DNA from 4 places in the Serratia odorifera genome. Region 4 is predicted to be linked to each of the others. Evidence: predicted binding sites of a transcription regulator. Region 4 holds the regulator's gene; each other region holds the start of a gene.
The links. The regulator Fur, encoded in region 4, represses iron uptake genes when iron is present. The targets are predictions, from matches to a motif close to ATAATAATGAGAACNACTATCAA.
Positions count from the first base shown of each region.

Region 1: the regulator Fur is predicted to act here: its motif matches at 3,415-3,437, upstream of fepD (Fe(3+)-siderophore ABC transporter permease).
Region 2: the regulator Fur is predicted to act here: its motif matches at 1,825-1,847, upstream of fhuE (ferric-rhodotorulic acid/ferric-coprogen receptor FhuE).
Region 3: the regulator Fur is predicted to act here: its motif matches at 5,036-5,058, upstream of exbB (tol-pal system-associated acyl-CoA thioesterase).

Region 1 covers NZ_JBGMUT010000002.1:49,432-57,610, forward strand. The annotation lists gene ACCC84_RS06395 (enterobactin synthase subunit F) at 1-410, shown strand, start outside; gene ACCC84_RS06400 (ATP-binding cassette domain-containing protein) at 498-1,298, opposite strand; gene fepG (iron-enterobactin ABC transporter permease) at 1,295-2,320, opposite strand; gene fepD (Fe(3+)-siderophore ABC transporter permease) at 2,320-3,393, opposite strand; gene entS (enterobactin transporter EntS) at 3,529-4,773, shown strand; gene fepB (Fe2+-enterobactin ABC transporter substrate-binding protein) at 4,852-5,805, opposite strand; gene ACCC84_RS06425 (isochorismate synthase) at 6,008-7,210, shown strand; gene ACCC84_RS06430 ((2,3-dihydroxybenzoyl)adenylate synthase) at 7,216-8,179, shown strand, end outside.
Region 2 covers NZ_JBGMUT010000004.1:170,561-178,739, forward strand. The annotation lists gene carB (carbamoyl-phosphate synthase large subunit) at 1-1,642, shown strand, start outside; gene fhuE (ferric-rhodotorulic acid/ferric-coprogen receptor FhuE) at 1,938-4,109, shown strand; gene kefF (glutathione-regulated potassium-efflux system oxidoreductase KefF) at 4,298-4,855, shown strand; gene kefC (glutathione-regulated potassium-efflux system protein KefC) at 4,848-6,701, shown strand; gene ACCC84_RS13335 (LysE family translocator) at 6,742-7,356, opposite strand; gene ACCC84_RS13340 (threonine/serine exporter family protein) at 7,484-8,179, shown strand, end outside.
Region 3 covers NZ_JBGMUT010000003.1:254,873-263,051, forward strand. The annotation lists gene ACCC84_RS11635 (DedA family protein) at 1-296, opposite strand, end outside; gene metC (cystathionine beta-lyase) at 553-1,743, opposite strand; gene ACCC84_RS11645 (TRAP transporter large permease) at 1,838-3,127, opposite strand; gene ACCC84_RS11650 (TRAP transporter small permease) at 3,140-3,646, opposite strand; gene ACCC84_RS11655 (TRAP transporter substrate-binding protein) at 3,701-4,678, opposite strand; gene exbB (tol-pal system-associated acyl-CoA thioesterase) at 5,132-6,106, shown strand; gene exbD (TonB system transport protein ExbD) at 6,110-6,532, shown strand; gene ACCC84_RS11670 (LacI family DNA-binding transcriptional regulator) at 6,615-7,658, opposite strand; gene ACCC84_RS11675 (sucrose-6-phosphate hydrolase) at 7,680-8,179, opposite strand, start outside.
Region 4 covers NZ_JBGMUT010000005.1:253,713-261,891, reverse strand. The annotation lists gene seqA (replication initiation negative regulator SeqA) at 1-97, opposite strand, end outside; gene ybfF (esterase) at 299-1,081, shown strand; gene ybfE (LexA regulated protein) at 1,332-1,619, shown strand; gene fldA (flavodoxin FldA) at 1,849-2,388, shown strand; gene fur (ferric iron uptake transcriptional regulator) at 2,713-3,159, shown strand; gene ACCC84_RS15390 (beta-N-acetylhexosaminidase) at 3,360-6,023, opposite strand; gene chiQ (ChiQ/YbfN family lipoprotein) at 6,042-6,368, opposite strand; gene chiP (chitoporin ChiP) at 6,418-7,824, opposite strand.

The DNA of each region.
Region 1 (8,179 bases), on a different contig from region 4:
GCCTGCTGGACACCTATCCGCCGGAAACCCAGAACTGGGATGTGATGCTGGACGACAATGTGCTGAAAGAAGTCCAGCGCGAACGCGAGCAGTTCCTGGCGGTATCGCAAGACACGCTGGATCCGGCGCTGGGGGACGCCCGGGTAGCGATGTTTGACAATATCGAGGCCAACTACGCGGATTCGGTGCGCCTGCTGTCCCATACCCATACCGCCAGTTTCAGCGGGCAGGCGACGCTGTTTGTCGCCAAGCGCACTTTGCAGCAGGGGATGGATGTGCAACAAACCTGGGCGCGCTACGTGGATGCGCTGCAGGTACACGAACTGGACTGCGCGCACGTCGACATCGTATCGCCGGCATCGTTCAAGGTGTTGGGGCCGTTGCTCAACCGCGTGCTACGGGCATTATAACGCCCGTACGCGCTGAGTGAAGCGGGTGCCCGCCGACCGATAAAAAGGGCTGAAGTATATTCAGCCCTTTTTTGCGTCTGTGCTGGCTTATTTGCCCAACGGCACCACCAGCGGCGTGTGCGACACCGGATCGTCAATGATCATGCATTTCAGTCCGTACACGTCTTCGATCAGTTCCGGCGTGACAATGTCTTTTGGCGCGCCTTCTGCGATCACCTTGCCGCCGCGCATGGCAATCAAGTGCGTTGCATAGCGACAGGCGTGGTTCAAATCATGCAGCACGACCACCAGGGTATGGCCATTGTCGCGGTTCAAGCGACGCATCAATTCCAGCAGATCGATCTGATGCGCGATGTCCAGCCAGGTGGTCGGTTCGTCCAGCAACAGCAGTGGCGTCTGTTGGGCCAGCACCATGGCGATCCAGACGCGCTGGCGTTGGCCGCCAGACAGGGTATCGACCGCCAGTTCGGCCAGTTCGGCCACGCCGGTTGCCTGCATCGCCTCGGTGACCGCCTGCTGATCTTCCGCCCGCCAACGGCTGAACAGACGCTGGTGCGGATAACGGCCGCGCGCCACCAGATCGAACACCGTGATATCGCCAGGCGCGATCGAGCTTTGCGGCAGCAATCCCAACTGGCGGGCTACCTCTTTGGTGGCGTACTCGCCAATCAGTTTGCCGTTCAGCCATACAGCGCCAGCCTGTGGTTGCAACAGACGGCTGAGGGTACGCAGCAGCGTGGATTTCCCGCAGGCGTTTGGGCCGATAATCACCGTCAGTTCCCCCTGCGGGATGGACACTGAAAGGTTATGCGCCACGGTTTTTTTGTCATAGCCCAGCGTCAGGTTTTCGGCGCGCAGCGGCGCGGATAAAGGCGTTTCAGCATTCATTTTTTTCGCGACTCACGGATTAATAGCCAAATCAGATAGATGCCGCCGATGCTGACGGTCAGTGCGCCGACCGGCAGTTGATACGGCATAAACAGCCGCTGTGCGGTTACGTCGGCCGCCAGCAGCAGCAGCGCGCCGGTCAGCGCGGTTAACAGCAGCACCTGACGGTTGGCGCACAGGCGGCGGGCAATTTGCGGCGCCACCAGCGCAATAAAGGAGATCGGACCGGCGACGGCGGTGGCCGCAGCGGTCAGCAATACCGCAATCAGCAGCAGTAAAATGCGTGAACGTTCAACCGCCACGCCAAGCGCGCAGGCGGCGTCATCACCCATTTCCAGCAGGCGCATGCGGCGTGACAACGCCATCAGCAGCAGTGCACAGACGGCGATCACCAACATCACCGGCTGGCTTTTGGCCCAGGTGACGCCGTTAAGCGAACCGGCGCTCCATAATCCGGCGGTCATCGCCGATTCCAGCGAGGCGGTGATAATCAACCAGGTATTGGCGCCCACCAGCAGCGCGCGCACCGCAATGCCGACGATAATCAGCCGGAAGGCCTCGATGCCATTGCGCCATGCCAACAGGTAAATCAGCGCCGCGGTTAACAGGCCACCGATCAACGCGCCGGAGGTGATGCCAAGTACGCCACCGTTGAACAGCACCACCGCTACCAGCACGCCGCTGTAGGCACCGGTATTGAAACCGATAACATCCGGGCTGCCGAGCGGATTGCGCAGCAACGACTGGAAAATGGCGCCGCTGATGCCGAGTGCGGCGCCCAATATCAGCGCCATCGCTACGCGTGGCAAGCGCCATTGGCTGACGATCACCGTTAAATTGGCCGGTCCTTCGCCGCGCAGTGCGTCGATCACCTGTAACGCGCTGAGCGACAGGGTACCGGAACCGAGCGCGTAAATGGCCAGGCTGGCGCAAGCGAACAGCAGCGCCAGCGGGGTCAGCGTCGCGCGTGACAGGCGGGCAGGGTGCGACGGGCGCATCAGACGGGTAGCATGCAGCGACATCAGCAACTCCTGCGGAACATGTGGCGCTGGCGAACCAGGGCGATCAACACCGGGGCGCCGAGCAATGCGGTTACGATCGAGACCCGCAGTTCGCCGGCCACCAGGAAGCGACCGAGCAAGTCGGCGCCGAGAAGCAGAATGGGGGTCAGTACCAGCGTCCACGGCAGGATCCAGTGCAGTTCCGAACCGGCCAGACGGCGCGCGACGTGCGGCATCATCAGGCCGACGAAGGCGATTGGCCCGACGGCGGCGGTGGCGCTGCCGCACAGCAGGGTGATCGCCAGCAGGCCGAGCAATTGGGTGCGCACGATACCGGTGCCCAGCGCGGTGGCCAGTTCGCTACCCATGCTCAGGCTGTTGAGCGCCTTGGTCATCCACAGGGCGATCAGCGTACCGAGCACAATTGGCAGGGTGACGGTGCGTACCACCTGCATGTTCTGGATATCCAGCGAACCGGCCTGCCAGAAGCGCAGTTGATCGAACGTTTGAGGGTTGAGCAGCGCAATGCCGGAGGTCATGCCTTCCAGCACCGCGCCGAGCGCGACGCCTGCCAGCGTCAGGCGAATCGGGTTCAATGTACTACGCCCCAGCGCGCCGACCAGCGCCACCAAGAGCGTCGCGCCCAGCGCGCCGGCAAAGGCGAACCACAGGTATTGGTCGATGTCGGCGGCGCCAAACAGCGTAATGCCGAGCACCACGGCAAAGCCGGCACCGGCATTAACGCCGAGAATGCCAGGGTCGGCCAGCGGGTTGCGCGTCAGGGTTTGCATCAGCGCGCCGGCCAGCCCGAGCGCGATACCGGCCAACAGCCCCACCAGCGTGCGCGGCAGTCGTGCATTGGTGACGATCGTGCAGTCGACGCCGCTGCATTGGCCATTGAGGGCCTGCAGCACGGTGGTGAAGGGAATTGGCTTTGCGCCCAGCGACAGGCTGAGCGCCATCATCAGCAATAGCGTCAGTAATGCCAGTACCAGGCCGTACAGCCTGCGGCGGAAAGCGCGTGTGGTGCCGAATATCAGGCGCTCCTGCGAGGGATGTGAGGAGTGCGAACCATTGTGTGTAAGCCGGAACATGGCAACCCATTATTCAATTGAATATAAATGATATTTATTATCATTATTGATTGTATTCATCTATGGTAGCATGACTCGCTGGCGCAATGCAGCAGCAAGCACGCAATCCCTTTTAAAAGTTGTGGTGATAGACAAATGAGTAAGCCCTCGATTTTGCTTGATTTTGGTCTGCTCAAGACCAATCGGGCGTTCCGTGCCGTGTTCTGCGCACGTTTTATTTCCATTTTGGCGTTGGGATTGATGGCCATCGCGATACCGGTGCAGATTCAGGCGTTGACCGGCTCAACGCTGCTGGTCGGTCTGGCGGTTACCTTGGCCGGCAGCGGCATGTTTGCCGGGCTGTTGATGGGCGGTGTACTGGCGGATCGCTACGAACGCCGTCGCCTGATCCTGTTTGCGCGTTCAACCTGTGGCATCGGCTTTGTCGGCATGTGCATCAATGCCGCATTGCCAACCCCATCGCTGGTGGCGATCTATCTGTTATCGGTGTGGGATGGCTTCTTTGGCGCCGTCGGCGTGACGGCGCTGCTGGCTGCGACACCGGCGTTGGTTGGGCGGGAAAACATTGTCCAGGCCGGCGCCATCAGTATGCTGACGGTGCGTTTTGGATCGATCCTGTCGCCGGCGGTGGGCGGGTTGGTGATAGCCCATGCCGGCGTGGCGTGGAACTACGGTCTGGCAGCGTTGGGCACCTTGCTGACGCTGATGCCACTGCTACGTCTGCCGCAGCTGATGCCGCCGCCACAGCCGCGCGAGCACCCGCTGAAAGCGCTGGCAGGTGGCTTTGCCTTTCTGTTCCAGAATAAAGTGATCGGTATGGTGGCGCTGATCGGCGCGCTGCTGACCATGGCCAGTGCGGTGCGTATCCTCTACCCGGCGCTGGCGGGCGACTGGCTGGTCGGCGCTTCCAGCCTGGGCCTGATGTATGCGGCGGTACCGCTCGGCGCGGCGATTGGCGCCTTTACCAGCGGTCGGGTGGCGCATCTGGCACGGCCTGGCTGGATGATGCTGATGACTGCGATAGCGGCGTTCGTCGCCATTGGTTTGTTTGGTTTGATGCCGTGGTACGGGGCGGCGCTGGCGTGCCTGGTGGCATTCGGTTACCTGAGCGCGGTGAATTCGCTGCTGCAATACGGGCTGATCCAGAGCCTGACGCCGGACGCCTTCCTCGGGCGCATCAATGGGCTGTGGACCGCGCAGAACGTGGTGGGTGATGCCCTGGGCGCGTTGCTGCTGGGGGCGATGGGAGCGTATATGTTGCCGGCGATGACCTCGACCAGCTTTGGCTTTGGCGCCGCGGTGCTCGGCGTGCTGCTGGTGTTCGCCATGCGTGGATTACGTCTGGTGACGCTCGACAAACCGCAGGTGACGCAAGCCTGATGTCAGCGAGCTCAAGCTGCGCCGGATAGCCCGAATAGCCTGACGGCAAGGCGATTCGGGCGCTACCCGCCAGTCTGGCTAACGTGAGTGGATGAACAGTTTTTCTAATCGCGTCAGCAAGTTGCTGGCGCTGTAGTAATCCAGACGAAAGGTATCATTGCCCAGCGCGTAGACCCGCTTGTTTTGCACCGCAGGCAGGTGCGTCAGGAAGGTATTTGCCATCAAGCGCTCGGCGTCGCCGTCATCGTTGGCGAACAGCAACAGCGTTTGGCCGTTAAGACTACCCGCCAGATTTTCCCCGCTCAGTTGAATAATGTCCTTGCGCACGCCCTGGCTGGTGCTGCCGTGGACGTTGGACGGTGGCTGTGCCAGCGTGAAGCCCAGTTGTTGCAGCATTTCACCCTGCGATGACTCGGCGGTCCACAGGTTGGCGGCCTTGCCGTCGTGGCGAAACACCAATGCGCTGACCGGCTGCGGCGGCAAGGTCATCCGCTGTTTCAGCGCTTGCTCGCGCGCGGCGAAATCGGCGGTCAGCTTGGCAGCCTCGGCGTCGCGCCCGGTGGCATAGCCCAGGTCTGTAGCCAGTTGCTGCCAGCTTTTGTCATCATAATTGACCACCAGCACCGGCGCGATGGCCGATAACTGATCGTATAAGCGCAGGGCGGAATCGCCGCCGGTGGCGGACATCACGATCAGATCCGGCGCTTCGCCGGCTATCGCTTCGGCGTTGGGTTCGCCGATATACAGGCGTTTGACACCGCGCTGTGCGGCGATATCCCCCCATTGCCGGAAGAAGCCTTGTTGGTCGGCCAGCTTACCGTTGGGGCTGGTGGCGCCACTGGCGATCACCGGCGCGCCAATCGCCAGCAGGGTACCGGTGACCGTAACGCTGGTCGAGACAATGCGCGTTGGTGCCTGTGAGAGAGTGACGACGCCATGGGCAGTGTCAATGGTGCGCGGCCACTGGGGAGAGGCGGCGTGCGCAGCGGTGAAGGCGAATAAGGCCAGCCCCAAAAGCAGGATATTCTTCATGTCGGCGTGTTCCTGTCGATTAAATACTAATGCTTATCATTTATCTAGCTAATGCCACACTGTTTATACCATGATTGTGATGGGAAAGAAGTGTTTACGTTTATTGACATAGTAAAATCCGGAGGGTAATTTAGCGCCCGTAAACATAAATGATAATCATTATTATATTGGTTATTATTAGCAAACAATAGAGGGCGTACCGATGGATACAGCCATGAATGGTGCCAAAAACATGCAATCGCACAGCAGTGAAGGGGGTTACCTACCGCCGGATCTCGCTGCCGGTTTCTTTTTCACTTCTCCTTTCCGCAGCCTGAGCACTCAGGGGTGTTTTGCCAAAGTCAGTTTGCCGGCGGTGGGTGGCGACGACGTGAACGGCGAATTTCAGCAGGTGGTGCGCCATGCCTTTGACGAAGCTCGGCTGGCGGGCATCAAGCAGCCGGTGCTGTGTGGCGCCATCCCGTTCGATACCCGACAGCCGTCGTCGTTGTTTATCCCTCGCCAAACCCGCTGGTTCGATCGTAATGCCTTTATGGCCGCGCAAGGGATAGAGCACGCTGCGGCACCGGATATCGCGCATAAAACCGAAGTGCCGGCACAGGCAGCATTTATGCAAATGGTCAGCGATGCGGTGACGGCAACCCGTGCAGGCACGCTGGATAAGGTGGTGCTGTCGCGCCTGTTGGAGATTGAAACCTGCCAGCCGGTCGATCGCCATGCGCTGATGACGCGCATCATTGCGCAGAACCCGAACGGTTTTCACTTCCACGTACCGCTGGCAGACGGCGCATTGCTGGGAGCCAGCCCCGAGCTGCTGCTGCGTAAGACCGGCGCGCAATTTTATTCCAATCCGCTGGCCGGCTCCGCCCGCCGCGAGGCCGATCCACAGCGCGATCGCGAGGTCAGCCAGCAGTTACTGAGCTCCACTAAAGACCATAAAGAGCACCGTTTTGTTACCGAAGGCATGCGCGCAGCGTTAAGCGGCCGTTGCCGTTACCTGCATATTCCCAACGCGCCGGAACTGTTGAGTACCACGACGCTGTGGCACCTGTCGACGCCGATTGACGGCGAAGTGGATCCGCGGCAGGAAAACGCGCTGTCGCTGGCCTGTCTGCTGCATCCGACGCCGGCGCTGTGCGGCACGCCGACCCGGGTGGCGCGTGACCTGATTGCCGAGCTGGAGCCGTTTGATCGCGGCGTATTTGGCGGCATCGTTGGCTGGTGTGACGCCGAGGGCAACGGTGAATGGGTGGTGACCATCCGCTGCGGAACCGTCAGCGGCAATCAGGTACGCCTATTTGCCGGTGCCGGCATTGTGCAGGACTCTTCACCAGAGTCCGAATGGCATGAAACCGGCACCAAGCTCAGCACCATTCTGCGCGCCTTTGGCCTGAATCAAGGATAAGAAACATGAGCATTGCTTTTACGCCCTGGCCGGAGGTCTTTGCCCGGCGTTATCGTGAGCGCGGTTATTGGCTTGATCTGCCCCTGACCGACATCCTCGCCCGCCAGGCTGATAACGACGATATCGCGTTGGTGGATGCGGTCGCCAGCCTCAGCTATCGCCAATTGCACCAGCGGTCGGATCGTCTGGCGGCGGCACTGCTGCGCCGTGGCGTACAACCCGGCGAAACCGCGCTGGTGCAGTTGGGCAACGTGGTTGAATTTTACGTCACCTTCTTTGCCCTGCTGAAAATCGGCGTGGCGCCGGTAAATGCGCTGTTCAGCCATCAGCGCAGCGAGCTGCATGCCTATGCGTCGCAGATCAAGCCGGCAGTGTTGATCGCCGATCGCCTGCACGGTCTGTTCGCCAACGATGATTTCCTGGCCGAGTTCCGTCAGCAGCATCCGTCGCTGCGCGTGGTGGCGTTGCGTAATCAGCCGCACGGCGCGCAGGCGTTGTCGCAGATGCTGGCCGAAGACAGCGCAGGCTTTTGCGCCACGCCGTCTGCCGCCGATCGGGTGGCGTTTTTCCAGCTTTCCGGCGGCAGTACCGGCACGCCGAAACTGATCCCGCGTACTCACAACGATTATTACTACAGCATCCGCCGCAGCGTGGAAATCTGCCATTTTGATCGGCACACGCGCTATCTGTGCGCGCTGCCGGTGGCGCACAACTATCCGATGAGTTCACCCGGCGTGCTGGGGGTGTTGTATGCCGGTGGGGTGGCGGTGTTTGCCGCCGATCCGGATGCGGCCCAGTGCTTCACGCTGATTGAACAGCACCGGATCAACGTTACTGCGCTGGTGCCTCCGGCGGTCACGCTGTGGCTGCAGGCGATCGAAGAGTGGGGCGGCAACCAGCAGTTGACCAGCTTGAAACTGTTGCAGGTTGGCGGCGCCAAACTGGGTGAAACGCTGGCGGCACGCATTC
Region 2 (8,179 bases), on a different contig from region 4:
GCGCGTGGATACCTGTGCGGCGGAGTTTTCTACCGACACAGCTTACATGTATTCCACCTATGAAGAAGAGTGCGAATCCAACCCGACCCATGACCGACCGAAGGTGATGGTGCTGGGCGGTGGCCCGAACCGCATCGGTCAGGGCATCGAATTCGATTACTGCTGCGTGCACGCCTCGCTGGCGCTGCGCGAAGACGGTTACGAAACCATTATGGTCAACTGTAACCCGGAAACCGTTTCCACCGATTACGACACGTCCGACCGCCTGTACTTCGAGCCGGTCACGCTGGAAGACGTGCTGGAAATCGTGCGCATCGAGCAGCCGAAGGGCGTTATCGTGCAATACGGCGGCCAGACTCCGCTGAAGCTGGCGCGTGAGCTGGAAGCGGCCGGCGTACCGATTATCGGTACCAGTCCGGACGCGATTGACCGCGCCGAAGACCGCGAGCGTTTCCAGCAGGCGGTAAACCGTCTCGGTCTGAAACAGCCGGCCAACGCCACCGTTACCGCTATCGACCAGGCGGTAGAAAAGGCGGCCGGCATCGGCTATCCGCTGGTGGTGCGCCCTTCCTATGTTCTGGGCGGCCGCGCGATGGAAATCGTCTACGACGAGGTCGATCTGCGTCGCTACTTCCAGAATGCGGTCAGCGTCTCCAACGACGCGCCGGTATTGCTGGACCGTTTCCTGGACGACGCGGTGGAAGTGGACGTCGACGCCATCTGCGACGGCGAACGCGTGCTGATTGGCGGTATTATGGAGCACATCGAGCAGGCGGGCGTTCACTCCGGCGACTCGGCCTGTTCACTGCCGGCCTATACGCTGAGCAAGGAAATCCAGGACGTGATGCGCCAACAGGTGGAAAAACTGGCGTTTGAACTGCAGGTGCGTGGTTTGATGAACGTGCAGTTTGCGGTCAAGGATAATGAAGTCTACCTGATTGAAGTCAACCCGCGAGCGGCGCGTACCGTGCCATTCGTCTCGAAAGCCACCGGCGTGCCGTTGGCGAAAGTGGCGGCGCGCGTGATGGCTGGCAAAACCCTGGCCGAACAGGGCGTGACGGAAGAAGTGATCCCGCCGTACTACTCGGTGAAGGAAGTGGTGCTGCCGTTCAACAAATTCCCAGGCGTTGACCCGATTCTCGGGCCGGAAATGCGCTCCACCGGCGAAGTCATGGGCGTTGGCCGCACCTTTGCAGAAGCGTTTTCCAAAGCGATGCTTGGCAGCAACTCCGGCATGAAAAAACAGGGCCGTGCGCTGCTGTCAGTGCGCGAAGGCGACAAGGCGCGAGTGGTCGATCTGGCCGCCAGCCTGCTGAAGCAGGGCTTTGAGCTGGATGCGACCCACGGCACCGCGGTGGTGTTGGGTGAGGCGGGGATTAACCCGCGCCTGGTCAACAAGGTGCATGAGGGCCGTCCGCACATTCAGGATCGCATCAAGAATGGCGAGTACACCTATATCGTCAACACCACCGCAGGCCGCCAGGCGATTGAGGATTCCAAACTGATCCGCCGCAGCGCCCTGCAATATAAAGTGCATTACGACACCACGCTGAACGGCGGTTTTGCCACCGCCATGGCGCTGAAGGCCGATCCAACCGAGCAGGTGACCTCGGTGCAGGAAATGCACGCCCGTATCAAGTAAATACCGCACTAGCGTTCGCCGGGGGATTGCCTGGCGAACGCTGGCGGAGAGTGCCGCTCGGTCATCTCCGCCTTTTTTTCCGCCTTTTCGTCATCTGCCGTTACCTTCTCCCGCCTTGACCCACGCTCAATTAAGAAATTTCTTGGAACTTTTTGAAACAGCGGTTTACCCCATTAAAGCTAATGCGTATAGTTCTCATTTGTTTTTGCATGTCTGCGCCGTCAAATAAACGTATTCGTGGCCTGCCTGGGGTGCGAGCACCTTGGCACAATAAAAACTATATTGAGGAATCATCATGTCCTTCGTTGCTTCTCGTCTCAGGGGAAACCATGCCTGCGGCTTCCGGCCGTCTGCCGTCGGCGGTTTTACACGTTCCAGTCTGGCGTTACTGGTGGCAGCGTGTTGTTCCACGCCGGTAGTCATGGCAGCGGAAAGTGAAGACACCATTACCGTCGACGCTACAGCCAACGGCAGTATGCTGCCGGAGCAGGACTATGCGGTGCCGGTAACTCGCGCCGGTACCAAAATGGCGCTGACGCCACGCGATATTCCACAATCAGTCAGCGTGATCACTCAGCAGCGCATGCAGGATCAGGATCTGCAAACCATCGGCGACGTGCTGAGCAACACCACCGGCATCAGCGCCAACAATATCGATTCCGAACGCTCGACCTATTTTTCGCGCGGCTTCTTTATCAACAATTATCTGTACGACGATATTCCGACCACCGTCGATGAAGTGTGGAACTTTGGCGACGCCGCCGGTGATACGGCAATTTATCAGCGCATCGAGGTGGTGCGTGGCGCCAACGGCCTGATGACCGGCTCGGGCAACCCGTCTGCGGCGATTAATATGGTGCGCAAACATGCCGACAGCCGTGAGCTGACCGGCAATCTGTCCGCCAGCTACGGTCGCTGGAACAAGCAGCGTTACGTCGGTGACGTCAGCACGCCGCTCAACGCCGACGGTAGCGTGCGTGGGCGGGCGGTGGCTGGTTATCAGGATGGCGATGGTTGGCTGGACCGTTACGGCAACCGCAAAAAATTTCTGTATACCGTACTGGATGCCGATCTGACCGACTCGACCAAATTATCGCTGGGATGGGAATACCAGCAGAGCCACACCAGCAACCCGACCTGGGGCGGTTTACCGACCTGGTACAGCGACGGCAGCCGGACTCACTACGATCGCAGTTTCAACCCGGCGCCGGACTGGGCGTATTCGGACAAGGAGTCGAACAAGATTTTTGCCGATCTGACGCAGCGTTTTGACAACGGCTGGCAGGCGCGCGTGAATGCAACCCACGCCAAAACCACCTTTGATTCCAAACTGATGTATGCCTCGGGTTACCCGGATAAAATCACCGGCGACGGGGTGATGGCCTACGGTGGCTGGAACAAGGGCACGCGCAAACTCGACTCGCTGGACGCTTATGCCAGCGGACCGTTTGAGCTGTTCGGCCGCCAGCATGAATTGGTGGCCGGCGGCAGCTACAGCAAGCAGAACAACTATTACTTCAACTCACAGTCGATGCTGTCCACGGCCGACGTCGGCAACTATAACAACTGGGACGGCAACGTCACGCAGGGCAGTTGGTCACCGTGGGTGGTGTACGCCGATGATACGCTGCGACAAAAGTCATTCTACGGTGCGGTGCGTTTCTCGCTGGCCGATCCGCTGTCGCTGATTGTTGGCGCGCGTTATACCGACTGGCGCGCCAACGGTACCACCGCCACCAGCAGCAAAGACGCGGTGACGCCCTATGCCGGGCTGATCTACGACATTAACGACACCTATTCGGCCTATATCAGCTACACCGAAATCTTCCAGCCGCAAACGGTTCGCGATGCCAACCGCAACTATCTTGACCCGACCACCGGCAAGAACTACGAAGCGGGGATTAAGGGCGATTGGCATAACAGTCGCCTGACGGCCTCACTGTCGGTGTTCCGTACCGAGCAGGACAACCTGGGTGTCAGCACCGGTGCCTATATTCCCGGCACTGCCGAAATGGCGTATGAATCGATCAGCGGTACGGTGAGCCGCGGGGTTGAGTTTGAAGTCAATGGCGCGTTGACCGACAACTGGCAGATGACCTTCGGCGCGTCGCGTTTTGTTGCCGAAGACAAGGATGGCGAGGCGGTGAACCCGTTTATGCCGCGCACCACGCTGAAGCTGTTTTCCAGCTACCGAGTGCCGGCACTACAGGCGCTGACCATCGGCGGCGGTGTCAACTGGCAAAACCATACCTGGCGTGACGACGCCGGCCCGGCGGGGGCATCGCGTCCCGAACAGGGCAGCTATGCGTTAGTTAACCTGTTGGCGCGTTATCAGGTTAACCAGCAGTTTTCGCTACAGGCCAACGTGAATAACCTGCTCGATAAAGAGTATTACGACTACCTCGGCAGTTATGCGGTCTACGGTGCGCCACGCAGCGTTTCTGTCACTGCCAATTATCAGTTCTGATGCCAGACGGGAGCCTGCTTTGCAGGCTCCTGCAACCGCTCCGACGGTTTTTTCATCTGCTGGTTAAATTCATTCAGCAAATTTGTTGGCTCGCGTTAAAAATTTCCGCTATCAATCAAACAACAACCTGTCAGGCTGTGTGATTGGTATATATGCTTGATGTATTGGCAAGGAACGACGAGAACAGCATGATTCTAATCATTTACGCACACCCGTATCCCCGGCATTCCCATGCCAATCAGCGCTTATTGCAGGCGGTAAAGGACATTCCCGACGTGGAAGTCCGTTCGCTGTATGAGCTTTATCCTGATTTTAATATTGATATCAACGCCGAACAGCAGGCGCTGCAGCGTGCCGATCTGGTGGTGTTACAGCATCCGATCCAGTGGTACAGCCTGCCGCCGTTACTGAAACTGTGGATCGACAAAGTGCTGGAACACGGCTGGGCCTATGGCCATGAAGGCAATGCGCTGGTGGGTAAAGACTGTCTGTGGGCGGTGACCAGCGGCGGCGATGAACACCACTTCGAACTGGGTGACTACCCCAACTTTGCGGTGCTGGGGCAACCGTTGCAGGCAACGGCGATATATTGCGGCATGCACTGGCAGCCGTACTTTGCCGTACATAACACTTTCACCTGCAACGAGCCGGCGTTGATATCCGCCGGTGAGGCTTACCGCCAGCGTTTGATGCAATATCTGCTGGATCGTCAACAACCGCTGGCACTGGGAGCCGAAAATGGATAATCACGGCATGATGCTTGAAGGGCTGATCTATCTGGGATCGGCAGGTCTGTTGGTGCCGATCGCGGTGCGACTGGGATTGGGATCGGTACTGGGGTACCTGATTGCCGGCTGTATCATCGGCCCATGGGGGCTGAAGCTGGTATCAGATGCCGAATCGATCCTGACCTTTGCGGAAATCGGCGTGGTGCTGATGCTGTTCATTATCGGATTGGAGCTGGATCCGAAACGGTTATGGACGCTGCGCGCGTCGGTGTTTGGCGGTGGCGGATTACAGATGGCCGGCTGCGGGCTGGTGCTCAGTGCATTCTGTTATTTCTTGGGACTGGACTGGAAAGTGGCGCTGCTGATTGGCCTGGCGCTGGCGCTGTCTTCTACCGCCATTGCCATGCAGGCGATGAGCGAACGTAACCTGACGCCGTCGCCGATTGGCCGCGGTGCTTTTGCGGTGCTGTTGTTCCAGGACATCGCGGCAATTCCGCTGGTGGCGATGATCCCGCTGTTGGCCAATAGCGGCGCGGCTACCACGCTGGAAGCCTTTGCGCTGTCAGCGGCAAAGGTGGTCGGAGCGCTGGCGCTGGTAGTGTTGCTGGGCCGTTATGTGACGCGGCCGCTGCTGCATTTTGTCGCACGTTCCGGCATGCGTGAAGTGTTCAGCGCCGTGGCGTTGTTCCTGGTTTTCGGCTTCGGCATTTTGCTGGAAATGGCCGGTTTATCGATGGCGATGGGGGCGTTCCTTGCCGGGGTACTGCTGGCAAGCTCGGAATACCGCCATGCGCTAGAAAGCGACATTCAGCCGTTCAAAGGCCTGCTGCTTGGCCTGTTCTTTATCGGCGTGGGCATGTCGATCGACTTTGGCACGCTGTTCAGTCATCCGCTGTTGATCGCCACGCTGCTGTTGGGTTTTATGTTGCTGAAGGCCGCCATGCTGTGGCTGATTGCGCCGCTGCTGGGCGTGCCGAAGCGTCAGCGCGGACTGTTCGCCATTCTGCTTGGCCAGGGCAGTGAATTTGCCTTTGTGATTTTCGGCGCAGCGCAAATGGCCGGCGTGCTGCCGGTGGAGTGGGCGAAAGCGCTGACGCTGGCGGTGGCACTGTCAATGGCGGCAACGCCACTGCTGCTGGTTATCGCCGCCCGACGGGAGAACAATGCGCCGAAGGACGATCGTCCGGCGGATGTGATCGATGAAGAGAACGCCAGCGTCATCATCGCCGGTTTTGGCCGGTTTGGCCAGATCGCCGGTCGCTTGCTGTTGGCCAACGGGGTACACACCGTGGTACTGGATCACGATCCGGATCATATCGAAACGCTGCGCAAGTTCGGCACCAAAGTGTTTTATGGCGATGCCACGCGCGCCGATCTGCTGGAGGCCGCTGGCGCAGAGCACGCCAAAGTGCTGATTAACGCCATCGATGACGTGGAGGCCAACCTGCAACTGACCGAGCTGGCCAAGCGCCATTTCCCGCACTTGAAGGTGGTGGCGCGCGCGCGCGACGTCGACCACTGGTATCAGCTGCGACAGTTGGGCGTGGAAAACCCGGAACGCGAGACGTTCGAAAGCTCGCTGCGCATTGGCCGCGAAACCCTGGAATTGCTGGGGCTGGATGCCTACGAGGCGCGTGAGAAAGCGGACACTTTCCGCCGTTACAATCTGCAAATGCTGGAAGCGATGATGGAGAATTACGAAGATACCGAATTCCGCATCGCCACCTTGCAGCGGGCGAAGGAGATGCTCAGTACCGCCATCGAACAGGATCGGTCGCGTCTGGTACGGGTTCAGCAAACCGGCTGGCGCGGCAGCATCGACGGCAAGGCGCCGGAAGACGAGGTGGTGGAAGCCAAAGGGTAAGTCAGATGCGCTCTCCGCGGGAGAGCGCGTTTTTAGCGGCTTAGCTCAGTGCGACCTTAATCCCAAGCGCAATCAACATGCCGCCCAGCAGTTTATCGACCACCTTCTGCACTTTTTCCAACCCGCGGCGTACCGGCCCGCTTTGAATCAGATATACCAGCAGCGGCCACCACAGCGCCGACAGGCCAAGGATTATCCCCGCATACCACAATTTTTCACCGATGCCGGAGTCGATCTGCAACACCTGGGTGAACACCGCCAGGAAGAACAGCGTGGCCTTTGGGTTCAGCAGATTGCACAGATAACCCTGCATAAAGGCATTTTTCAGGCTGACCTGCTGCTGTGGCAGATTACTGACGTTCATTTTACCGCCGCCGCGTGACAGCAACGCCTGGATGCCAACCCAGATAAGGTAGGCCGCACCGGCATATTTCAGCAGGTTAAACAGCCACGGCGTGGTGGTAATCACCACCGCCAGCCCGGCGACGCAGTACGACATATGGGTCGCGACGCCGAAAATCACGCCGCAGGCGGTCATCATCGCCGCCAGCCGTGGATAACGTGCGGCGTTCTTGATCACCAGGAAAAAATCCGGCCCTGGCGACAACATGCCCAGCGTGGCGATCCCGGCGACGAACAGTGTGGTTTCAAGCATGGTCACAGTCTCGGTAAAAAATGTCATTGCATTGATAATAACGCTGAGCACCCTGACGCGCATCAACCCATTGTGGGCAGAATAAGCAATATGATGAACATTCATTCAGCGTGAATCACGGGGCAGTATGAAGCAGCAAGCCATCATCAGCATGCCGGAGCCTAACCGGCAACAACGAGACATCACCCGACTGTGCATCCAATGCGCACTGATGCTGTTGCAGCACGGTGCCGAAAGCATGGTGGTTGAACAACTCTCCACCCGCCTCGGGCTGGCGTTGGGCATGGACAGCGTAGAAAGCTCGATTTCCGCCAACGCGGTGGTGCTGACGACTATCAGCAACGGAGCCTGTCTGACCACGACGCGCAAGAACATCGATCGCGGTATCAACATGCAGATGGTCACCGAGGTGCAGCACGTGGTGATTCTGGCGGAACATCGGCTGGCGGACGTCGGCGAGGTGGCAAAGCGCCTCGACAAGATCCGCCCGCTGCGTTACCCACGCGGTCTGGTGGTATTGATGGTGGCACTCTCCTGCGGTTGCTTCAGCATGCTTAACGGCGGCGGTAGCGATGCGTTCGCCGTGACCTTTATCGCCAGTGGTCTGGCGATGTGGGTACGGCAGATGTTGACCGCTCGGCAGATGAACCCGCTGATCAACTTCTGCCTGACGGCGTTTGTCGCCACGTCGGCATCCGGCTTGCTGCTGCGTCTGCCGTGGTTTAATCAGACGGCCAGCGTGGCGATGGCCGCCAGCGTATTGCTGCTGGTGCCGGGCTTTCCGCTGATCAATGCGGTGGCGGATATGTTCAAGGGGCATGTC
Region 3 (8,179 bases), on a different contig from region 4:
ACCAGACCGGTATGGCCGAGCCAGCGGCCCTGCAGGTAGCTGAGCCAACAGCCGAGGCTGGCGGCCAGCGTCAGCAGAAGCAGGGTCGGCACGAAGGCCATGACGCCCTTGGCAATCAGGGCACCTGCCAGCAGCAGCAGGCTGTCGCCGGGCAGGAAGGAGGCGGGGAGTAAACCATTTTCCAAAAACAGTGTGGTGAAAAGCACTGCGTAAACCACCCAGATCACGCCGGGATCGGCCAAGGCCGTAAAGTCCTGTTGCCAAAGCGCGTGAACAATCTCTCTCAATACATCCATTCTATGTCCTGTTGCGCCGGTGCGGGGTAAAGCGAATAGCGATATGCCCAGAATCAACGGAGGTGCGGGAAGGCGGCGGCCGAGCGACCCGGGGGCGCTTACTCCGCCAGGCGGCAAGTAAGGCGGCCAACACGCTAACAGCTTCACGTAAGGTGGCTATAGTGTACCCCTAATGGTTTCACAGCACATTAAACCAGAGGTAGAAATGTGTGCCAAAAGGCGCTTTTAGCGATGCGTTATGGCCGTTACTCAGCAATCAACTGGCGATACGCGCAAAACCGGCAGCCAGATCGTCGATCAGATCCTGTACGTTTTCCAGACCGATATGCACCCGTACCAGCGTACCGACAAAATCAACGCCGCCCGCCGGGCGAATAGCGTCCAGTTCTTCGGGCTGATTGGCCAGGATCAGCGACTCAAAGCCGCCCCAGGAATAGGCCATGGTGAAATGGCGGAAGTTGTCGAGATAATCGGTCAACTGTTGTTCGCTTAGCCGCTGCGTCAACACAAAGGAAAACAGGCCGTTACAGCCGTTGAAATCACGTTGGTAAAATGCATGGCCCTTGCAGCTCGGCAGCGCCGGGTGATTTACCCTCGCCACTTCCGGGCGTTCGGCCAGCCATTGCGCCACCGCAATACTATTTTGTTCATGCTGTTTTAGCCGCACCGCCAGGGTGCGCAAGCCGCGGCTGGCCATATAGGCGGTATCGGCATCGACCATCTGGCCCATCAAATAGGAATACTCGCGCAGTTGATCCCAACAGCGGGCGTTGGCAACGGCGGTGCCGAGCATATAGTCGGAATGGCCGATGATGTATTTGGTGCCGGCCTGAATGGAGATATCGATGTCGAACTCCAGCGCCTTGAACAGAACCCCTGCCGCCCAGGTGTTGTCGATCATGATGACAATCTCCGGGTTGACGGCGCGAATGGCCTTGACCATGGCAGGAATATCCTGCACCTCCATGGTGATGGAGCCGGGAGACTCCAGAAACACCACTTTGGTATTGGGCTGGATCAGCTCGGCAATGCCGGCGCCGATCAGCGGATCGAAGTAGCCGGTGGCGACATTCATGCGGCCGAGAATATGGGTGCAGAAGTCCTGCGTCGGTTCATACACCGAGCCGGTCACCAGCACGTGGTCGCCGGCGCTGACGAACGACAGGATAGCGTTGGACACCGCCGCTGCACCGCACGGGTAGAGCACGCAGCCCGCGCCGCCTTCCAGTTCGGTCATCGCGTCCTGCAGTGCAAAGTGGGTCAGGGTACCGCGCCGGCCATAAAACAGTTCGCCATGCGCCCGCTGGGCGGTAGCTTGCCGTTTTGCCGCCACGGAATCGAACACCAGTGAAGACGCACGCTGCGTGACCGGGTTAACCGCTCCCTGGGTATAGCGTTTACTGCGGCCAACGCCGATCAACGCGGTTTCAAGATGTTTGGACGTCATGCAGGCTCACCCTATTGCTGTTCACTGGCAGAATGTTTGCTACGTTAACATGACGTCGCTTAGCCATCCAGACGTTTTTACATCTATATCTTGCTCAGCCCATCAAACCAAACAGATGCGGCAGCCACAGTGAGATGGCGGGGATATAGGTTACCAACAGCAGCACCATAAACAGCACGCAGTAGAATGGCATCATGGCCTTCACTACCGCTTCTATCTTCTGCTTGCTCACTGCGCTGGCAACGAACAACACCGACCCTACCGGCGGCGTGATCAGGCCGATGCCCAGATTGACCATCATGATCATGCCGAAGTGTACCGGATCGATGCCCAGCGCATTGGTCACCGGCAACAGCACCGGCGTCAGGATCAGAATCAGCGGCGCCATGTCCATCAGCGTGCCGAGCACCAGCAGCATCACGTTGATGCACATCAGGATCACGTACTTGTTTTGCGAGATGGCGGTAAAGAACTCGGTAATGCGCATCGGCAGCTGCATGTAGGTCATCACCGCGCCAAAGCAGGCGGCAAAGCCGATCAGAATCATCACGATGGTGACGGTTTTGATGGTGCGATACATCAGGTTGGGCAGCTCCGACCATTTGTAGTCGCGGTAGATGAACATGGTGACGAAGAACGACCACAGACAGGCAATGGCGGCGGACTCGGTGGCGGTGAACACGCCGGACATGATGCCGCCCATGATGATCACCACCGTCATCAGACCCCACAGCGTGTCGAGGCAGATTTTCAGCGCCTCGCGAAACGGGATCGCCTCACCTTTCGGGTAGCCGCGCTTATGGGCAAAGCCGACGCACATTACCATCAGCGATGTGCACAGCAACAGTCCCGGCAGAATGCCGGCGACAAACAGCGCGGCGATCGATACCGTACCGCCGGCCGCCAGCGAATAAATCACGGCGTTGTGACTGGGCGGGATCAAGATGGCCTGGACCGAACCGCTGGCGGTGACCGAGGCGGCGTAGTCGCGCGGATAGCCCTTTTTCTCCATTTCCGGCACCATCACCGAGCCGATCGACGCGGTATCCGCCACCGACGAGCCGGAAATGGCGCCAAAAAAGGTAGAGGCGACTATGTTTACCAACGACAGGCCACCGCGCACGAAGCCGACAAAGATATAGGCGAAGCTCACCAGCCGCCGTGCGATGCCACCTTCCGCCATGATGGCACCGGCAAGAATAAAGAACGGGATCGCCAGCAGCGAAAACTTGTTCACGCCGTTGGTCATCTGGATCATCAGCGCCTCCAGCGGCAGATCGATCCATAACGCGCCGGCGATGGCGCTCAAGCCGACGGCGTAGGCCACCGGCACCCCGACCGCCAACAGCACGGCGAGGGAACAAAGCAGAATAAATGCGTCCACGGGCGAGCTCCGTCAGGTATTGCCGAGCAGGACCACCGGGCGGTGGTGCTGCGAGCCAAATAGCAGCCGTTCAATCACGAACAGCAAGGTAACGGCTGAACCGATCGGCAGCGGCAGATAGGCCTGGCCGGCGGTCAGCAGCGGAAACTCGGCGACCGGCTGCAGCCATAGCTGACTGCACAGCGCGTAGCCGTAATAGATGATGAACAGGCAAATCACCACCATCAGCAGATCCGCCAGCCGGGCGCACAGACTCTGTAACGCCGGTGACAGACGGTCGATCAGCATATTGACGGCGATGTGCGATCCGGCGCGGTAACTGACCGCCGCGCCGATAAAGGTAAAGGTCACCATACACAGAATGGCGATCGGTTCTGGCCAGGCGGCACCTTCGTTCAGTACGTAGCGGCTGAAGATGCCGATTGGGATCACCGTCACCATCGCCAACAGGGCAATGCCGGCGATCCACATTGAAACGCGGTACAGCACATCCATTGCCTGGTGATAAGCGTGCGCCATGAGATACCTCCGCCGGAACAGGGAAGGGCGCGGTTAACCGCGCCCGCAATTGCGTTATTGCACCGCGTTGATGCGGTCGATCAGATCCTGGTGCGACTTGCCGTATTGGTCGCGCACCGGCTGTGTGGCCTTGTAGTAATAGTCGCGGTCGATGTCATGGAACTGCACGCCGCCGGCTTTCATCTTCTCCAGCGCTTGCTGGTTATACGCCGCCCACAGGGTACGCTGCTCGTCCTGCGCTTCCTTGGCCAGTTTGAGGATCAGCTTCTGGTCATCCGGCGTCAGTTTGTCCCATTTGGTTTTTGAATAGAGGAACAGCTCGGGAATGATGAAATGGCCGCTGAGGGTGTAGTTTTTCGCCACCGGCATATAGTTATGGGCAATAAAGGTCGGCGGGTTGTTTTCCGCACCGTCGATTACCCCGGTCTGCATACCGCTGAAGACTTCGCTGACGCCCATGCTGACGGCGTTGGCGCCCATCGCCTTCAGGGTTGCCAGCGCAATCGGACTGCCCTGCACGCGGATTTTCATCCCTTTCAGATCTTCCGGTTTCACCACCGGCTGCTTGGTAATCAGGTTGCGGGTGCCTGAATCCATCCAGCCAAGGAACACCAGACGGGAAGCGGGGTTGTTGGTGATCTTGTCGCCGATCTCTTTGCCGATTTCGCCGTCCAGCACCTTGTGCAGATGATCTTCGTTGCGGAAAATATACGGTAAGGTAAAGACATCGATTTCCGGCAGGATCGCCGCCACCGGTGCCATCGAGACGCGGATCAGGTCAATGGCGCCGATTTGCGCCTGTTCGATCATCTGCTTTTCGTCGCCCAGCATGCCACCGGGAAAGGTTTTCATCTCCAGACGGCCGTCGGTTGCCGCCTTCAGCTTTTCGCCCATGTGCTGCACGGCGACCACGTTGGGGTAACCTTCCGGGTGAACATCGGCGGCTTTGATTTGCTGTGCCAGCGCGCTCTGGCTGCACAACAGCGCGCTCAGGGCAAGGCACAGACCTGATAAGGCGTGAGGCAATTTCATCTGATAATCTCCCGAGTGTTGGGCGGTGACAATAACCGTTTGTTTTTTAATCATCCCGATGGCAAAGCGATTGCGGAGGGGGGCGGGTTGCGCCAGTGCATCGCATTTCCATGACAAAAGATAAACACAGTTGAAACCTATTTGCTACATAAGTGAAAAGCTGTTTTAAAAATCCTTGATCGCCGTCACTGTGCATTTTCCCTGCATGCGGCTTTTCGTGATGTGGTTAAAAAAAACGCGCAAGGGGTGACGGAATTGTTGGGTTTTATTCGTATGAATGTTAAACAGCGCCGCCACTTGCCGCTGCAGCTGGCGCGGGTTACGGCTTTTTTGGTCCGTGGGTGCGTTATTGAGTAAATAATAATGATAACTACTATCAATCCGCGATTGGTTTGATATGATCGCACGCTGAATTCTCGTTTAATTTTGATCGGTAATGGTTGGAGGCGCAGCGTGAAAACGGCTGGCAAGACTATGAATCAAGCATCCCGCGGCGCAGGCCGGGGATATTGGGGCGTCGCGTTCGGGCGCGGTGTGGTAGCGTCGATGTTGCTGGTGGTCGGTTTGGCCGGCAGCGCACAGGCAGCGCCGGCGACTAATCCTGCCGTTGCCGACAGCGTCTCTACCGCCGCGGCCCCTGCGCCAGCGTCAGCGCCGGATAACGTGACCCCGGTCAACCCGGCACCGACCGTGCAGCCGCCGGAAACGCGTGGCATGGACCTTTCCGTCTGGGGCATGTATCAGCATGCGGACGTAGTGGTGAAGACGGTCATGATCGGCCTGGTGTTGGCGTCGATTATCACCTGGACCATTCTGTTCGCCAAAGGTAGCGAACTGACGCGTGCCAAACGCCGTCTGCGTCGCGAACATCAGGCGCTGTCTGAAGCGCGTTCGTTGGACGAAGCAACGGAAATGGCGCAGAGCTTCCAGAACGACAGCATCAGTGCCACGCTGCTGAATGATGCACAGAACGAACTGGAACTGTCGGCTGAATCCAACGACAACAACGGCATCAAAGAGCGCGCCGGCTTCCGTTTTGAGCGCCGGGTGGCGGCGTATGGCCGCCAACTGGGCAAGGGCAACGGTTTCCTGGCGACCATTGGCGCCATTTCACCGTTCGTTGGTCTGTTCGGCACCGTATGGGGCATCATGAACAGCTTTATCGGCATTGCCCACTCGCAAACCACCAATCTGGCAGTGGTCGCGCCGGGCATCGCGGAAGCGCTGCTGGCAACCGCACTGGGCCTGGTCGCCGCCATTCCGGCGGTGGTGATTTACAATATTTTTGCTCGCGTGATCGGCGGTCATCGTGCGCAGGTGGGCGACGTCGCGGCACAGGTACTGCTACTGCTGAGCCGCGATCTGGATCTGGCAGCCACGGCAGAAGCCAAGCGCTCGCAACACGCACATCAGCTGCGGGTGGGGTGAGTTATGGCGATGCGCTTAAACGATGATGTAGACGACAGCGGCGAACTGCATGAAATCAACGTGACGCCGTTTATCGACGTCATGCTGGTGCTGTTGATCATCTTTATGGTGGCAGCGCCGCTGGCAACGGTAGATATTCGCGTCGATCTGCCGGCGTCGACCGCCAAGCCGCAGCCGCGGCCGGAAAAACCGGTGTTCCTGTCGGTGAAGGCGGACAAGCAACTTTACGTCGGCGAGCAGCCGGTCACCGCAGAACAGTTGACCACGGTGCTCGATCAACGTACCCAGGCCAACAAGGAAACCACCATCTTCTTCCAGGCAGATAAAAGCGTGGACTACGCCACTTTGATGAGCGTGATGGATACGCTGCGCAATGCCGGTTATCTGAAGGTGGGACTGGTCGGTATGGAAGGCGGCGCGAAGTAACTTCGCCGGTTTCAACCAGGGTCGGACAGGCAACTGTCCGGCCCTTTTTTATTACGGGGTCGCCGTGAGCCTACGGCGGTTATCAGCGCCCGGCCAGCTGCGCCAGCGAGCCGGCGTGGCGCCAGTGGATGCTACCCGGCAGAAACAGCGTGCTCTGCGCTAGCGGGCGTTCGTCAATCAGCTGGGTCACCATTTCAAAACTGTGCTGTGCCAGGCCGCGACAGTCTTGCGCCACGGTGTCGATTTTTAACGTCATGCAGTCAAACAGATAATGATCGTCAAAGCTGCACAGGTGGATATCGCTGTCGATCAATTGGTGCTGTGTCAGGTAACGCAATACCCCTTCCAGCAACCCACAGGCGGCGGTAAACAACGCTTTCGGCGGACGGCCCAGATGGGCGCACAGACCGGCGAACATCTCGTAACCGGAACTGGGGTGATAGGTGCCGTGGATAATCCATTCCGGCTGGTCGACAATACCGGCGCGTTCCAGCCCCAGTTGGAAGCCGGCCAGGCGATCGCGGGTAGGAGAAATGCGCGGCTGGCCGCCAAGAAAATAAAACTCGTCCGGGTGCTGACGCGCGACGGTTTCCACCAGTTGCGCGGTGGAGGCAACAGAATCGGTGATCACCAGCGGCAGGGTGGAGCCGTTGATCAGCCGGTCCATTTGCACCACGGGCAAACTGGCGTTGATCTTCTGGTATTCGGCATCGTTCAACTGACTGGAGGCAACGATCAGCCCGTCGACCTGACGTTGGACCAGGCTGTTGACTGCCATCATTTCCTGCGCGGGGTTTTCGTCCGAACAGGCGATCAGCAACTGCAAACCGGCTTCGCGACACAGGGTTTCCAGCTCGCGCGCGATCACCGCAAAACCGTAGTTGGTCATTTCCGGCACCACCAATCCCAGGGTATGGCTGCGATGGGAGCGCAGCGAGCGGGCGTGAATGCTTGGCTGATAGTGCAGTTCGCTCGCCAGCGCCAGAATACGGTCGCGGGTTTCATCGGACACGCGGTATTCCTTGCTGCGTCCGTTGAGTACCAGGCTGGCGGTCGACTTCGACACACCGGCCTGAGCGGCGATATCAGTGATGGTTACGCGTTTATTTTTTTTCACTAACGGCATCTATGGTTTTGACAGAATGCCTCATTCTATCATGACGGCATTCAGCGGCCAGTGTTGCAGCGCCAACGGCGCATCACCACTCAAAAATAGCCGTGGTGAGCGGCAGGGGAAGTAACGCGAACTCATCACCGCCTCACCCTGATTGATAAAGATTTCAACGCTGGAACGGTCGAACAGCAGTTGCAACTGTTGCAGCTCGCCGCGCCAGTAGCGCTGCTCCGGCTCGCCGCTGCGCAGGTTATGGCGGCTCAGGCAAAGCCGCTCGCCGTCCCAGCTCAGTTGCATGCCGTCGCCGAAGCGGGCGCTGAACGGGCCGTGCGGCCGCAGCAGCAGTTCGGCGCTGTCGATCTCCAGTTGCGGTGCTTCGGCCGCCGGCCCCTGCCAACGGGTGGCGGCGCCGCGCAGCTGTTGCAGTTCGCGCGCCGGTTGCTGGTACAGTCTGCCGGCGTGCAGCGTCAGTTCGCGCAGACAGGTCATGGTATGCAGCCAGCCGTAGCGTACCGTCGGCTGGTAGGATTCGT
Region 4 (8,179 bases):
ACATACGCCGTAAAATATCAGACGCACTTTCCCCAATATGTTGCGTGTGGCTGGCAATATAGCGGTAAAGTTCTTCGTCGACTTCAATAGTTTTCATCTTTATCCAGTACTGTATTTTTCTACGTAGAATCCGAAACCGGGTTCTGCATTCAAGCTATGGGATTATAAGGTTAAAAGCACGAGAGCAAACATAACAAAGTGCCCTCTGGGGGCAAAAGCAGACTATTACCTATAGCCGGCATCACCCGCCCACCTCTTTGCTGATGGGTATGATACCCTAACAGAATGTTTTCAGGTCATGAACTTCGCCATGAAATTACACTATCAATTATTGGCCGCCCAGGCCGAACAGACAAACGCGCTGCCGATTGTGCTGATACACGGGCTTTTCGGCAACCTTGACAACCTCGGCGTACTGGCGCGCGATTTGCACCGCCAGCATCCAGTGGTGAAAGTCGATTTACGCAACCATGGGCTTTCGCCGCACGCCGCCGAAATGAACTATCCGGTGATGGCGCAGGATTTGCTTACGCTGCTGGACAGCCTGAATATCGAGCGTGCCATCGTCATCGGCCATTCCATGGGGGGCAAGGCAGCAATGGCCTTGACGGCGATTGCTCCCGAGCGTATTGCCAAACTGGTGGTTATCGATATCGCACCGGTGGCTTATCAGACCCGACACCATGATGAAATCTTCGCCGCCTTGCAGGCAGTGAGCGCCGCCGGCATGACTCAGCGTCAGCAGGCGGCGGCGCTGATGCGCACCATGCTGGATGAAGAAGGGGTGATTCAGTTTCTGCTGAAATCGTTCCATCAGGGCGAATGGCGTTTCAACCTGCCGGTGCTGATCGAGCAATATGAAACCATCATTGGCTGGCAACCGGTGCCGGCCTGGCCGCAGCCGATTCTGTTTATTCGTGGCGGGCTGTCGCCTTACGTAAAAAACGACTACCGCGACGACATCGCCCGCCAGTTCCCGCAGGCACGGGCGTATGAAGTGGCTGGCAGTGGCCACTGGGTACACGCCGAGAAACCGGATGCGGTACTGCGTGCCATTCATCGCTTCATCGACCAGGCCTGACGGCCAGTTGGCGAAAAAACGCGCTAAAGATAACGGCTTAGCGCGTTTGCAACGCAGTAAAGCATTGTCGTTGCTCCATCTGCTGGGGTAATATGGCGCGCTATAATTTTGCCGCCGTCGCCAGCGTGGTGTAAAACGCCGGAATGGGGGCAAATTTGGGTTAGGTTTTATCGACCTGAACTGTATTAACCGAACCGTCCGGAAGCGTGAAACGCTTTTTGATGCAAACTCCCTTGCAGTACCGCTACCTATGGCAAAAGAACAAACGGATCGCACGACGCTGGATCTGTTCGCAGATGAACGCCGTCCGGGGCGCCCGAAAACCAACCCGCTATCCCGTGATGAACAGCTTAGAATCAATAAGCGGAATCAGCTACGGCGCGATAAAGTACGTGGTTTGCGGCGTGTGGAGCTGAAAATCAACGCGGATGCGGTGGACGCTCTGAACAAACTGGCGGAACAGCGTAATATCAGTCGCAGCGAGCTCATTGAGCAAATGCTGCTGGCGCAACTGGCGGAAGAACAGCCAGAACAATGATCTTATCAGCCGCACGCGCGGCGCGGCGTTAAGGATGACGCCGGATCAACTCCGCATTTTATTCTTCGGGCATCGCATAAACGCGATAAAACCCCGGGGCAAATTTCTGGCATGATACGCGTTTAGCGGTGGGAGCTGGCTCCTCACCATGGCGATATTTTAAACGATACCGGTGCGAAAGCCGGGCGTCGAGTATTGTAATTAATTGAATTTAAAGGTTATACGCGATATGGCTAACGTAGGCATTTTCTTTGGCAGCGACACCGGCAATACCGAAAACATTGCCAAGATGATCCAAAAACTTCTTCGTCAGAGCTTTGGCGACGATGTGGCTGAGGTGCATGACATTGCCAAAAGCAGCAAAGAAGATCTGGACGCATTCGACATTCTGCTGCTCGGTATCCCAACCTGGTATTACGGTGAAGCACAATGTGACTGGGACGACTTTTTCCCTACGCTGGAAGAAATAGACTTCAATGGCAAACTGGTCGCGCTGTTCGGCTGCGGCGATCAGGAAGATTACGCGGAATATTTCTGTGATGCGATGGGGACCATTCGTGACATCATCGAACCTCGCGGCGCAGCGATTGTCGGCCACTGGCCAACCAAAGGCTATCATTTCGAAGCCTCCAAGGGTCTGGCAGACGACGATCACTTTATCGGCCTGGCGATTGACGAAGATCGCCAACCCGAACTGACCGACGAACGCGTGCAGGGCTGGGTGGCGCAAATCAGCGCAGAGCTGAGCCTGGCAGACATCGTAGGTTAAGCAGCGGTTATTTCCCCGCCGTTCAAGGCCCTGCGAGACGCATGATTAACGCAGGGCCGTTATCGACATCACGGATTGAAGCGATAGAAGCTACAAAATTGTAACTTCCCCCCTCGTCACGGTAGACTGCGGTTCGGTTTATCCCACCCATCAAGATGTTACATGTGTGACATGTAACGGTGCGAATATATCTTTGTTAACAACCGGCGGTTTCCATTTAGGTCAACCGGTTCTATAATGAGACGCAATAAATTCTTTGTGCCGACCGATGCCATAGGCAAAAATGCCTCAACTTGATTAGCATAGTAACAGGACTGAATCCGCATGACTGACAACAATACCGCATTAAAGAAGGCCGGCTTAAAAGTCACGCTTCCGCGACTCAAAATCCTGGAAGTACTGCAAGATCCGGCTTGCCATCACGTCAGTGCGGAAGATTTGTACAAGAAACTGATTGATATGGGCGAAGAAATTGGTCTGGCGACGGTTTACCGCGTACTGAACCAATTTGACGACGCCGGGATTGTCACCCGTCATAATTTCGAAGGCGGCAAATCAGTATTCGAACTGACTCAGCAGCACCATCACGATCACCTGATTTGCCTGGACTGCGGCAAAGTGATCGAATTCAGCGATGAATCCATCGAAGCGCGTCAGCGTGACATTGCCAAACAGCACGGCATCAAACTCACCAACCACAGCCTGTACCTGTACGGTCATTGCGCCATCGGTGATTGCCGCGAAGACGATACGCTGCACGACAAAAAATAATGCTGATGCATTAATAAGCAAGGAACCGCCAGACGGCGGTTTTTTTATGCCTGTCAGACAGGCAAAAAAATCCCCGGACGCGCCGGGGAAATCATGTCACAAAAGATAACAATGCAGCGGCAAACCACCTCTTTCATCAGGGTATTACCCCCTCCACACCCCAAACGCCCCGCCGCCGACACGCAGCGAGGCATTGGTCACTACGCCTGCACCGGTTCCGCACGGCTAAAGCGCTTGCCGTCAGGGCTGACCGCGCGAATTTGCACCTCGCCGGCTACTGCCGGCTTGGCGCTGTCATCATAGCGTTGCCACTGTTTGCCACCGTCGGTGGAATACTCGATAGCCAGTCCCGGCAAAGCAATATTGGCCTCCAGCTTGCCGTTGACGATCCGCGCACCTGGCACCGGCAGGCGGTATTTTATCCCGCCTTTATCCAGCTTGCCCAACTCGCGCTGCCCCAGCAGGTTGGCAAACCGCAGCCAGTCCTGCTGCAACTTTTTGTCATCGACCAAGTGGGTTTCCCCGCCCTTGTATTCTCGACCTGCCTTATAGTCCTGTTCCCAGCTGGCACGGTGCCAGGCTCGTTCCGCCACCGACAGCGAGCGCGGGAACATCATATATTCCATTTGCGGATCGGTGCGCACCACTTCACTCCACAGCTGGGCGGAAAGGCCATAGGCGCCCGGCCACGGTTTATCGCTCTTGGCGGTGAAATAGTTGCCATCGCGATCCACCGACGTTTCAGCGTTCTGCGGCATGTTATCCGGTGCAAAGCTGAATATTTTGCGCTCATCACTGAAGCGGGTGCCCCAGTAATAGCCGCTTTCGTTTGGATTGACCTCATACGGGAAGTCCAGATAGACGTAGTCGGGGTTGGAAACCACCACTTCGTAACCCTTGTTGGCCCAGTCATTTACCGAATCGAACCCGCCCCAGTACAGGGTATCCCAGAAGTTGACGCCAACGCGCGCCGTGGCAAACGCCTTGGCGTCTTTGGCATCCTTCAAGCCATCCTGCCAGGCCTGCATTCTGTCGATGCCGTGCGCTTTAACCAGTTTGCTGACTTCCTGACCGAAGTAGCTCGGCAAGTGTTCCATGTCGGCAACCTTGCCCTGCTTGATCATCTGTTGGCAAACCTGCGACTTGGCCCACGGTTTGTCTTCTTTGCTCAGATCGAGCATGCCTTTGCCCGGTTCTGGCTGTTTGATGTCGGTATAACCGGCGCCCAGACGGATGTTCTTGGCTTCATCGCCGCCAAAGTGCCAGGTTTTCAGCGGTTGACCGGCTTCCTTATGCATTTGGGCAATTTCACCGATCACCTTGTCGACAAAGCGGGTTGATGAATCCAGGCACGGGTTCAGATAGCTCTGGCGATTGAAGAATTGCACCGAGGTAGTATTGGAGCTGTCGGTAGGATCCAGCAGACGGAACTCCTCGGCCTCTTTTTGCTTACCTTCGGCAAGCAGTTTCTTATAACGCGCTTCCATGGATATCACCGCCGCACGCGCGTGCGCCGGCATATCGACCTCCGGGATCACTTCAATCTGGCGTGCCTGGGCGTATTTGATGATGTCGATATAGTCCTGACGGCTGAAGAAACCACCGTAAACCTCTGGCCCCTGACCGTACTGCGGCAACAGGCAGGTTGTTTCGCTCAGGTCATGGCAGCGTTGGCCGCCGATCTCGGTCAGCTCCGGCAGGCCGGGGATCTCGATGCGCCAGCCTTCATCATCGGTCAGGTGGAAGTGGAACTTGTTCAGCTTATAGGCCGCCATCTGATCCAGCAGACGCAGCACCGCATCCTTGTGGTGGAAGTTGCGCGCAACGTCGAGGAACAGGCCACGGTATTCAAAGCGCGGCGCATCTTTAACATCCAGCGTGGCGATTTTCTTGTCGCCTGTGGTCGGGATCAGCGACAGAATCGATTGCAGGCCATGGAACACCCCAGCCTGATCGAAGCCGGTCACCACCGCCTGTTTGGCGCCGATCTGCAACTGATAGGCGCCTGCCACCGCCAGGTCGCCCTTGAAGGCGTTCGGCTTGATGTCGGTTTTAATCGGATAACCGCTGCGTGTCGGTGCCACCCCCAGCAGGGTAAAACGCTCACTGACCACATCCGCCGACGGTTTGGCCAGCGCACTCAGGTCCAGCGCCACGCCGTTGCTCAGATCCACGTCCTGGGCATGAACCTTGACGTCCATTGGCGTCGGGATGATTTGCCCGCGCAACGACGCCGTCGGCAGGGTTTTCAACTCGGCGTTTTTGACAAAGCGCGAGGCCGGCGTCATCAGAACGTTTTTATCGTCCTTGGTACGTTTCCATTGATCGCCGGTAAACGGTGCCACAAACTGATCCAGATCTTCGGTATCGGTATTGGCCAGCATTTTCGGTTTGGCGTCACCAGAGGTCGCATACCAGCGCGGCAGGAAGTCGGTTTTGAACAGTTGCCAATATTCCGTCACGATCGGAATTTCCACCGCTTTGCCAGCCGGGAAACCGCTGAAGGTTTCGCTTGGCACCAATTTATACAGATCGCCGGTCAGGTGAGAGATGGTGAACTGATCGTTGTCGACCTGCAGCGTCTGGCGTGGGCTGTGGAAGTAGATAACCCAGTCCTTGCCGGTGATATCTTGGCCGTCGTTGGCCAGCGTAATCAGGACCTTGTTGCACGATGCCCAGTCTGCGCCCAGCTTGGCGCAATCAACGCCATGTTCAGCCGCGCGATTGTCAACCATCTTGATATTCAGTTTCAACTGGCTCAGTTGATCCACCAGCTGTTGATCGGCCATGGCGCTGCCGATATTGCCGAACATGCCAACGCTGGCCGTTAATGCGGCAAGGGCACTCAATTTGAATATGTTCATCTTCGACCTCATCCGTAATCAGTGATTATTTGCGCGAATTTCTTGCCAGATCTTGCCGCACTGGCTGTCATACGCCTGGCCATTGCCGGTGTGTACAGCCTGAATGCAGCTCTGATAATCCAGTACGCGGACCGTCTCCTGTTCGGCGAACTGTTGATGCTGTTTCTCTTGTTTCAATACGTTCAATACCGCCTGACAGGACTGCAGTTTCTCTGGCGAACCTTCCGCCGTATTGATGCAGGCACTGTAGGCCTGACGCAGTTTGGCGTCTTCCGGCGGGGTTTGCGGCTGAACGCAGGCGCTAAGCCCGAGTACCGCAGCCACCAACAACAATAGGTTTTTCATCGCTGTTCCTTGAGCATGCTTGCCCGGTGTCACCACCGGGCAAGGAGCATTAGAAGAGAGTAAATGGCGCAATCACGATAAATTTCACGTCGCGCTCATCCTGGAAGATGTTGCCGTAGCCGCCACCGTAGCTTGGGATGTCGGTATGGTTGTCGTATTGAGTAAAGTGCAGCTTGAACAAGGTGCCTTTCGCCCGCCCTTCCTGCACGGTGTACAGTGCATCCAGGCTGTAGGCACTTTCCTTCAAACGCTGGCTTTGGTCATACATCGGGTTGGTGCTCGGCTTGGCGTCCCAGCCGTAAACGTAGGATGCGCCCACCGCCCAGCCCGGAAGATTCCAGTTGCTAAGGTCATACATCGCGCCGGCGAACACCGCTTTTTCGCCATTGGCATTGAAGTCGGAACGGTTATCCCACCAGATATCCAGCCGGCCATTGGAGGAGGCGTAGGTTGGCGTCATACGCTGTAAAAAGAACCCCTGATTACCTTCCGCCTTCACCCAGGTGCCTTCCAGCCGCAAATCGACCTGGCCGATTTTGTAGCCAAACGTCAGCGCTTGCAGCCAGGCCATGCCGTCATACAGATCGCTGGTACTTGCCGGATTGACGTCCTTGGCATCATGGATGCGGTCGCGCGCGCCGTAGAATTGGTAGCTGGCACTCAACGGATTGCCGGCAACGTCAAATTTGTAAGAGCCTTTGGCAAAGTATTGGTCCATATAGCCTTGCGACTGGCCAAATGCCGCTTCCAATACCAGATCGTTCTTGAAGTCATACTTGGCGCCCAGCGAGTGCAGATAAGACACACCGGTTTTCTTGTCACCCTGGCGGAACTTGTCCATTTCCAGGTTCCATGGGGATTTGTATTTGTCGGTCCACATGTAGGAGAAACTCAGGGCACCGGCATCGCCGTAATCAAAGTTGGCTCCGGCTTCAGCACCCTGATAGGTGCCGGGCATAAAGCTCCAGTGCGGCGCCAGCAGCGTTTGGCCGGTCGGCTGGATCCAGCCGGCTCGCGCCCAGACCGGACCGTATTTGAATTTACCCGCCGCTTTGTAAACGCTGATACCGCTCTTGTCGCCGGACCAGTCTTCATCGTAGGCATGGTTGGAGTTGGAGAAGGCAATTTCGTTCGGGTGACCACTTTCGGAGGATTCCGCCATTTCGATGGCGGTAAAGGCCGCCAGATCGATACCGAACATATCCGCGGCATAGCCGGAGGAGAAATCCAGGTTGGCATTCCAGGTGGAATGCGACAGGTTGGTCTTGTATTTGTCGCCGTCCGTTACGTCTTTACGGTCGCGTTCACGTTGCCAGTAATAAATACCGCCGGTCAGCGTGGAGTCATCAATAAACCCTGCCGCTTTCGCCTCGGGGGCGATAGTAAAACCCGTTCCCAACAGTGCACCCGCGACTGCGAGCGCCAGCGATTTACGCTGTGCACCGTGCGTAGCCATAATAAAATTCCTCTTTGACGTAACGTAAAAGTGCGGCCGCCGTGTTCACCACTGCCCTGCACGGCCGCTAATAAAAACCCAATCGGGTAAAAGTTTTTCGCCATGGGGGAAAAACCCCACAGCATTTATTGCTACTGATAGACTATTTTTCGCGACGCGAATTATCAATTGAAAATTACCATAGGTTTGTCAAAGTATGACAAAGAGCACATATTGATGAGAAATTATTACATCGTCAGAATTCGGTCATTTTGAATAAAAAATTCAATTAAATCAGAATAATTATTGATAAATCAGTTTTAAGAATCTTAATTGAATGGATTCAGCGCGGGTAAAGCCGTGAATTATCACCAGT